Regions from separate parts of the Arthrobacter sp. 10T416 genome, predicted to be linked through region 1. Evidence: riboswitches for the same ligand, from Rfam matches in the RefSeq annotation. Region 1 holds a riboswitch; the other holds the start of a gene.
The links. A riboswitch is a leader RNA that binds a small molecule or an ion and turns the genes downstream of it on or off. The one in region 1 is predicted to bind cyclic di-AMP.
Positions count from the first base shown of each region.

Region 2: it holds a riboswitch for cyclic di-AMP, as region 1 does, so the genes downstream of both, AC1DBE_RS02430 (NlpC/P60 family protein) here and AC1DBE_RS06650 (M23 family metallopeptidase) in region 1, are expected to answer to the same signal.

Region 1 is NZ_JBFTHI010000004.1:46,506-50,741, reverse strand. It holds gene AC1DBE_RS06655 (NlpC/P60 family protein) at 1-449, opposite strand, end outside; cyclic di-AMP (ydaO/yuaA leader) riboswitch at 713-890, opposite strand; gene AC1DBE_RS06650 (M23 family metallopeptidase) at 1,018-1,836, opposite strand; cyclic di-AMP (ydaO/yuaA leader) riboswitch at 1,840-2,056, opposite strand; gene AC1DBE_RS06645 (iron-dependent transcriptional repressor DtxR) at 2,202-2,897, opposite strand; gene serC (phosphoserine transaminase) at 3,199-4,236, shown strand, end outside.
Region 2 is NZ_JBFTHI010000001.1:531,725-535,960, forward strand. It holds gene AC1DBE_RS02420 (cupin domain-containing protein) at 1-377, shown strand, start outside; gene AC1DBE_RS02425 (dihydrofolate reductase family protein) at 432-989, shown strand; gene AC1DBE_RS02430 (NlpC/P60 family protein) at 1,072-1,824, opposite strand; cyclic di-AMP (ydaO/yuaA leader) riboswitch at 1,829-1,994, opposite strand; gene AC1DBE_RS02435 (hypothetical protein) at 2,196-2,450, shown strand; gene AC1DBE_RS02440 (DNA alkylation repair protein) at 2,417-3,064, opposite strand; gene AC1DBE_RS02445 (Ig-like domain-containing protein) at 3,137-4,236, opposite strand, start outside.

The sequences.
Region 1 (4,236 bases):
GCGGCGATCGAGGCGCCCATGCCGCTGACGGCGGCCGGTGCCTTCGCGTCCAGCGATGCGGTGACCGCGGTGCCAGTGCCGGTACCCGTGGTGGTTCCGGCTTCCTGCACGTTGACAACCGGCTTGGCTTCCTCAACAAAGGGGGCCGGTGCGGTGGTGACTGCCGGCTTCTCGTAGGAGATGGCGATGCTGGAGGCCGCAGAGATGGTGGCCGGTGCGTTGGACTGTACTTCCGTGGCGGAAGCGGAGGTCGATTCGCGCTGAACATTGGTCTCGGCAGCGTTGGCTGCGATACCGCTGGTCAGTACCAGGCCGGAGGCAGCAGCGATAACCGCGGCCTGGCGACCCATACCACCGGCGTTGTCGCCGACGGCCTTAGCAATGACAGCCAGCGAGTTGGTCTTGGTGACCTCCGCGCGGTGGCGTGCAATGTTTGCACGAGTAGTCATTTAGTTCTCTCTTTCGTGATCCTTGTGTCCGCGCGCTTGACAGGCGGGACTGAGGACGCTCCGGCATCTTGGGGGTACGCCGGATCGCCCCGAAACGGGTTTCTTAGCGAAGGGTGTACTGCGAAGACGCGCCAAAAGCGGGAACTGCGTTTACTGATCCAGTCCGGGCGCCGGCAAGGGCAGCACGGAGCATGGAGTTCAGCGGGCTCATCTGAGCCTCGCTGGCGCGAGAACGCGCAGCATTGTGGCGTGAAGACACGAAAGTAGCCTCTCCCAATGCCTACGAGGTGAGCTGTCGGATTCGGATGGGAGTCACCCGGCCGCGCTGCTTCCTGGGAAGCTTTGCGACTTAACCCCTAGGTCTTCTTGCGAAGACCAAAATTGGTTCCCCCGCCCCTGCCAGACGATGTGATGCGAACGGACCTTGAGCGGTGGCAGAGTTAGGCAATCCACTCAAGAGCGCCAACTTCGGAGAAGTTGGCGTGCTTCATACGGTACAGCAGTTGGGACTCAATGTCACATTCAGATCACGGCGTGTCACAGAAATGCGAGTGGTCCCTCGGGTTGGCTAAAGCCAGCCCAGCGGGTCAACGACTTCCCCATTAACCATCACCTCGAAGTGGAGGTGGCAGCCGGTCGAGGCGCCGGTGGTCCCGCTCATCGCCACGACATCTCCGCGTGAGACCTGCTGGCCTACGTGGACATTGGATGACGACAAGTGGTTGTACGTGGTCTCCAGGCCATTGCCATGGTCGATCACGATGCGGTTGCCGCCCCCGTAGGGGTGCCAACCGGAAAAGGTAACGGTGCCGCTCGCCGCGGCGTGCACGGCCGTGCCGCACTGGGCGACATAGTCCTGGCCGCGGTGGAACTCGCCGACGGCCCCGGTGATGGGGCTGATGCGGTAGCCGAAGGGTGAAGCGGTGACCATCACGTCCAGCGGCGCGCCCAGGCTGCCTGCCGACGCTGCCCGGGTGATGGAGCCGGCCGACTGGGCGCTGAGCAGCTGCTTGAGCTTGCTGTCCGGATCGCCCTTGGTGGTCACGGCGGTGCGGTTGAAGTTGATTGCGGCTGCTGCGGCCTTGACTTCCGGCTGTGCCGCGGCGGAAACGGAACCGGACCGGGCCGTGTCGGTGGCCATCGCGGGGCCGGTGGCCGGCACGGCAACGGTGAGGACCAGACCGGTGGCAGCCAGGGCAATGCCGGCTTTCTGCCCGACACCGCTGACGGCGGCAAAGTCGGTCACCTGCCGGAACGGGCTGCGTCTGCCGCGGCGTTCGTCGCGGCGCGCATCGCGCGGGCGCTCGTCGTGTACGACGGCGGCCGGGCGCGGCTCCGGAGCGGGACCGGTCGCACGACGGCGGCCCCTGACGGTCTGGATGGTCAAGAAGGTTCCTCTCTGGAAAGCCTGCGAAGTTAGCTGTCGGATTCGGGTCAGAGAGTTCAAAGACCCGGTCCGCCGGTGCAAGCATTGAGGCGCAGGGGTGTCCAGGGACATTCCTGCGAAAGCGCTTGCCGCTAGCGGACTTCACCCCAAGGCTGCTGGTTCAGCAGCCGTTAGTGGTTCCCCCGCCTCTGCCAGAAAGGTGAATCGCCTACTGATCCGCTGGCAGAGCTCGGCTCCGGATCAGATAACGCTTGTGTATCGGTGCTAGTCATCAACTATAGGCGATTAAGGGACACGGTAATAATTCCGTTATCCGGCCTGTGCATAACTATCCGGCGTCCCCGCGGGCGTCCGGAGGGACGTAGTTACCCCAGCGTAACGAAGACGTGGGCCGCGACCTCGGGGGGCAGTTCGAGGGCCCCTTCGATGTCCGGAACGCGCACCGAGATGTACTCCCCTACCCGTTCCAGCGATACCCGGGCGCCGGGACGGATTCCGCCTTCATCGAGCTGGACCAGCAGCTCCGGCTCCACCTGGATGGGCTCGGCCAGGCGGCTGACGGTGATCCGCGAGTCGGCACCGTAGCCTGCCATGGCGTCAAGGAGGTTGACCACTCCACTTCCGCGCTCGGGCGCCGGGAGGCCGCCGAGGTCGGCAAGTCCGGGGATCGGGTTTCCGTAGGGGGACACGGTGGGGTGGTCCAGCATTTCGAAGATCCGGCGCTCGACGCGCTCACTCATCACGTGCTCCCACCGGCACGCTTCCTCGTGGACGTAGGCCCAGTCCAGGCCGATGACATCGGCGAGCAGGCGTTCGGCGAGGCGGTGCTTGCGCATAACCTCGATGGCGCGTTTCCGTCCCGTTTCCGTGAGTTCAAGGTGCCGGTCGCCGGAAACAACCACCAGGCCGTCGCGCTCCATGCGGCCAACGGTCTGGGAAACGGTGGGGCCGGAGTGGCGGAGACGTTCGGCGATGCGGGCGCGGAGGGCGACGATGTTCTCTTCTTCAAGTTCCAGGATGGTCCGGAGATACATCTCGGTGGTATCGATCAGATCCGTCATTCAGCTCAGCTCCTCGAGCGCCGTCCTTGCGTCTTTCCCACCGTACAGCCTGCAGGATGCGCCCTGGCTGGATCCGGCGTACGTCACGTTCAGCCTAGCCTATTTTGAATTACTCCGGATAATTCGCTGCCAGCGCTGCCCGGCCGCGACCGACCCCTGCCGCCGCGTCTCAGTGACCGGACTATGACGGGACAATTTCCCGCCCGCGCAGGGCCGTCGGGCAGAATAAATAGCGTCACGGCCGCCCCGGCGCCGGACCCGCCCAGCCACGCCACGCACCCAGCCGACAATTGGAGCCACTGTGAGCGACACCAGCATCACCATCCCCGCGAACCTGCTGCCACAGGACGGCCGGTTTGGCGCCGGCCCCTCGAAGGTCCGGCCGGAACAGATCGAGGCCCTTACCGCGGCGTCGGCTACGCTGCTGGGCACCTCGCACCGGCAGGCGCCCGTGAAGGACCTGGTGGGCTCGGTCCGGAGCGGCCTCAGCGACTTCTTCCGCGCCCCCGACGGCTACGAGGTGATCCTCGGCGTCGGCGGTTCCACCGCGTTCTGGGACATCGCCAGCTTCGGCCTGGTGGAGAACAAGGCGCAGCACCTCTCGTTCGGCGAATTCGGTTCGAAGTTTGCCGCCGCCACGAACAAGGCCCCTTTCCTCGCCGAATCGTCGATCATTACCTCGGCGCCCGGCACCCGCCCCGAAGCGCAGGCCGAGGCCGGCGTCGACGTCTACGCCTGGCCGCAGAATGAGACCTCCACCGGGGTCGCGGCGCCGGTCAAACGTGTGGCCGGAGTGGACGGGGACGCGCTGGTGCTGGTGGACGCCACGTCCGCGGCCGGCGGCCTGGACTTGGACGCCGCCGAGGCCGATGTCTACTACTTTGCCCCGCAGAAGAACTTCGCGTCCGACGGCGGCCTGTGGCTTGGGCTGTTCTCCCCGGCCGCGCTGGAGCGCGCCGCCCGGGTCAAGGCCGGCGGCCGCTGGATCCCGGACTTCCTGGACCTTCAGACGGCGATCGATAACTCCCGGCTCAACCAGACCTATAACACCCCCGCGCTTGCCACGCTGGTGACCCTTGACGCGCAGGTTCGGTGGCTGAACAGCAACGGCGGACTCGACTTCGCCGCCGGACGGACCGCCGACTCTGCCGGGCGCATCTACCGCTGGGCCGAGGAATCGCCGTACGCCACACCGTTTGTGGCCCGCGCCGAAGACCGCTCTAACGTGATCGCCACCATCGACTTCGACGACTCGATCGACGCCTCCGCCGTTGCCAAGGTGCTGCGCGCCAACGGGATTGTGGACACGGAGCCGTACCGCAAGCTGGGCCGCAACCAG
Region 2 (4,236 bases), on a different contig from region 1:
TGTCCACCAACGTTGTCACCCAGCTGCAAGTAAAATCCCACAATTCCCCTGATGAAAAGCGCCGGCCGGACAAGAGCGAGATCGACATCGTGTCGGTCGGCGACTACACCATCGGCCGGCTGAGTTTCGAGCCGGGATGGCGCTGGTCCGAATGCATCAAACCCGTGGTGAACACTGATTCCTGCCAGAACAGCCACGTTGGCTTCTGCGTGTCTGGCAAGCTGACTGTCGAGACCACCGACGGCGGCCGGATCGACATCGCCGCCGGCGACTCCTACACCATTCCGCCGGGCCACGACGCCTGGGTTGAAGGCGGCGATCCGTTCGTCGGGGTTGAGTTCCTGAGTGCGGCCGCCTACGCCAAATTACCGGACTAGGCACCACCCGCACGGCCCTTCCCGTGGCGGCGGGGCCACGGGTACGCTCGGGCCATGCGGAAGATCATCGTAGCGATGCAGGTTTCCCTGGACGGCTTCTTCGAGGGACCGGACGGCGACATTGGCTGGCACATGGTCGATGACGAACTCCACGGCTACTTTAACGACCAGCTAAGCACCATGGGGGCGTTCCTGGATGGCCGGGTCACCTACCAGCTGATGGCCGACTACTGGCCGACGGCGGACCAGGACCCGGACAGCTCACCGCGGGAGGTCGAGTTTGCCCGGATCTGGCGTGACATGCCGAAAATCGTCTACTCCCGGACCCTCCGGGAAGCCGGCTGGAACACCACGGTGGTGCGCGACGTCGTTGCGGAGGAGGTGCTGGCGCTCAAGGCCGAGCCCGGCGGGGACCTGGCGCTCGGCGGCGCGGAACTTGCAGACACTTTCCGCCGGCACGGACTGATCGACGAGTACTGGATCTTTGTCCATCCCGTCCTGCTGGGCCGGGGTAAGCCGTTGTTCAAGCCTGCGGAGGGCAGGACGGCAATGGCCCTCGCTGAAACCCGCAGGTTCGGCAACGGCGTGGTCCTGCTGCGGTACGGCAGCTAGGCGTTCAAAACACCAAAAGGCCGGCGGCCGGGTGCCCGAGGGCAACCGGCCGCCGGCCTTGGAAAGAGGCCTTGCGCGGTAATTAGGCGCCGGCGCGGACGAACGTCACGCTGCCGGTGGCGGTGAGCCACGACAGGGGGTGCTTGATGGTCTGGTTGCTGCCGTTCATGCCACCACTGATGGCCTGGCCGTCGCCGGCGTAGATGGCCACGTGGCCGGACTGGACGATCATGTCGCCAGGCTGCGGGGTGCTGACAACCTTGCCGTAGTTCATGAACTGCTGCGGACCAAGGTCGCCCACCGGGATGCCGGCTGCGCCCAGGGCCTTTTCGACCATGGCGGTGCAGTCCTGGGTGATACCGATCTGGCTGTAGGCGGCCGAGAGCATCGCGGCGTTGACTCCGCCGGCTGCCGGGGCAGGTGCGACTGCAGCCTTTGCCTGGACCGTGATCTGGGGTGCGGCCGGAGCCTGGGCAACCACAGGGGCGGGGACGGCGGCGGGAGCCGGTGCCGCAGCCACGGGCTTCGGCTGTTCGATGACGGGTGCCGGCGTGGTGGCGACTGCCGGGCGGTCGAAGCTGATGCGCACGGCGGAGTCCGCCGAGACGGGCGCCGAAACCTTGCTGCCGACGTCCACGGAGGATGCCGGGGCGGCGTCACGCTCGGCCGGTGCGGTGGCGGCGTTGGCGGCCATGCCGCTGGTGAGGACCAGGCCGGAGGCTGCGAAGATCACCGCGGCCTGGCGGCCGATGGTGCCGGACTTGACCGAGAATGCTGAACCCCGCCCGGCGGTTGCGTCGGAGCGATGGCGCGCAGAAGTAATGCTTGAAGACATGAATGTTGCCTCTCCCAATGCCTGCGAGGTGAGCTGTCGGATTCGGATGGGAGGCACCCGGCCGCGGGCCCGTCTGAAACGGACGCTGTGCGGCTTCACCCCAAGACCCGCTAAGAGCGCAGGTCGAAAGTGGTTTCCCCGTCTCTGCCAGATGGTTGCATTCGGATCCCGGGCCGCGGCAGAGTTAGGCAATCGGCTCGGGAGCGCCCGTATCGGATACAAACAGGCACCCATCAACGGTAACGACTCCGCGCCGGATTGTCACATTCAGGTAACGGGACCGTGTTGTGGCGGCAAAATTTTCCTACGTCCGGGTGCCCCGCCGCGCATAGGATGAAGGCATCCAGCGTTCCCGGAGCGGAGGCCCGAACATGACCAGTCCCTGTGTGGCAATCTGCCAGCTGAGCGACCAGCCCCGGGAGGATTTTGATGTCAACACCGAATTGCTGGTCCTGGAAGGAACCGAGATCCATGTCGGCACCTGGGACGCCGAGCCGCGTGACGGGGGCTTCGATGTGCACGTCCTGAACGACCGGGTGGACGCGCTGGGGTTTATGGTGGTCACGGACTGGCAGTTCCTGGACGGGAAAGCCTACGCCGTGGTGGAGCGCCGGCCCGGCACGTAACCGCTCTTCGCCTTTTCCGTACCGCCCGTTTCGACTGCTTCCCGGACCAGCCCGGCGTCGTCCGCGGTCCCCGTCCGGGCCAGCCCCGCCTGCCGCTGCCAGCGGTCCCAGTCGCCGTCCCCGGCCCGGAGCCCGCGGAGCGGGGCCAGCAGGGCGGCCCGCCGCAGCCAATCGTCCGGATCCTGCAGCCAGCGGCCCAGCACGGCCTCCGCGCGGGAACGGTTCTGGCCGGCGAGGCCTGCGGTGAGCGGCCCGACGACGTCGGTCGCCAGCGGATCGGCCAGCTCGCGCAGGCGCGCGGTCCGCAGGAAACCTTCGATCCGGGTCAGGTCCGAGTTATCCAGCACCGGAAGGCGGGACTGGAGCAGGACGACGGCGGCGAACCGGCGCTCGAAGACGGGCGCCTCCCACAGTTCCGAGCAGAGGGCGGTGATGTCGTCATGGCTTAGGTTCCGGTACCGCCGCAGTGCGTCCCGGACCGTTCCCCGGATGGCCCCGACGGATGAACCGTAGCTTGCCAGCCCGGTCCCGAAACGGGCCCGGGCCTCCTCCGCCCGCTGCCACGAGCCCTCCCGCTGCAGGGCCGAGTCAATGAATTCACCGGCTTCGCTCATGGGTCCATTCTGTCGTGCCGCCGCCGGGGTGTGCCGCCGCTGCGGTGCGCCGCGCGGCGGCCGTGGCCCGTCTCAGCCGGTGACCAGCCTGGTTGTCCGGTTCCAGGTCAGCCGGCCCCGCTGGAAGTCCGAGGCCCGGCCGACGGTGACCGCGTACTCATCCGTGGTGGGGTACCCGAGCCGTCCGCTTTCCCTGCCCAGGGCAGTCCAGCGGCCGCGGATCGCGCCCAGGACAAAGTGGGCGCCTGTCTTCGCGGTCCAGTAGATGGACGATCCGGACGAGCCGGCGAAGTGGTTGTAGCGTCCCAGCCCGTCCGGGGTGCGGGTCTCGTCCTGCGTCGGATAACCGAGCGGGCCGCGCTCCCGGCCCATCGCCGTCCACTTGGCCCGGATGACCCCCACAATGTAGTGCGCCCCGGTGGCGGGTGACCAGTAGATCGAGGCCCCGCCCGAGCCGGAGAAGTGGCCGTACCGGCCGATCGTGTCCGGGGTGGTCAGCTGGTCAGTGGTCGGGAACCCGAGGATTCCGGCGGCCCCGCCCATGGCCTTGTAGCGGGCGTAGATGGCGCCGCCCACCCAGTGCGCCCCGGTGGCCTGGGACCAGCAGATGACGCCCTTGACGTAGTCCTGGCACTTTCCTGCCCCGACCGGGTACTCCAGGGTCAGCGACCTGCCCAAAACCGACCTCGGGTCGCCGGCGCCGGTCTGGTAGGCCTTCAGGGCGATGGGGTCATCGACGCCGGCCCCGGTGAGCATGACCTTCTGCGCGCCCTGCCCGTCGTCGGCGGTAATCAGGTAGTAGGTGTCCGCGGTTCCGGCCTGGCCGACCGCCGTGGGCTTGAACGTGACGCTCTGGTAGGCGGATTCACCCGCGGGGATCACGAGGCCTTCGGCGATGGGATTGGTGGTGGAGAAGACCCCGAGCGGCGCCTTCGCCTTGGTGATGGTCATTGGGATATTGCCGGTGTTCACAATCGTGAAGTCCCACGTGGCCGAGGTCCCGATCGGAACATTGCCGAACGCCAGGGACGGCGGGAGCTGCAGGTGGGCCGCTCCCGAGACGGCGGTGGCGTTCACGGGGACGGTCAGCGAGCCGCGGTTGGTGGTGACCACCAGCTGGTCAGTGACGGGGGTCGCCGTTGTGGGGCTGAACGTCACCGAGACAGGGACCG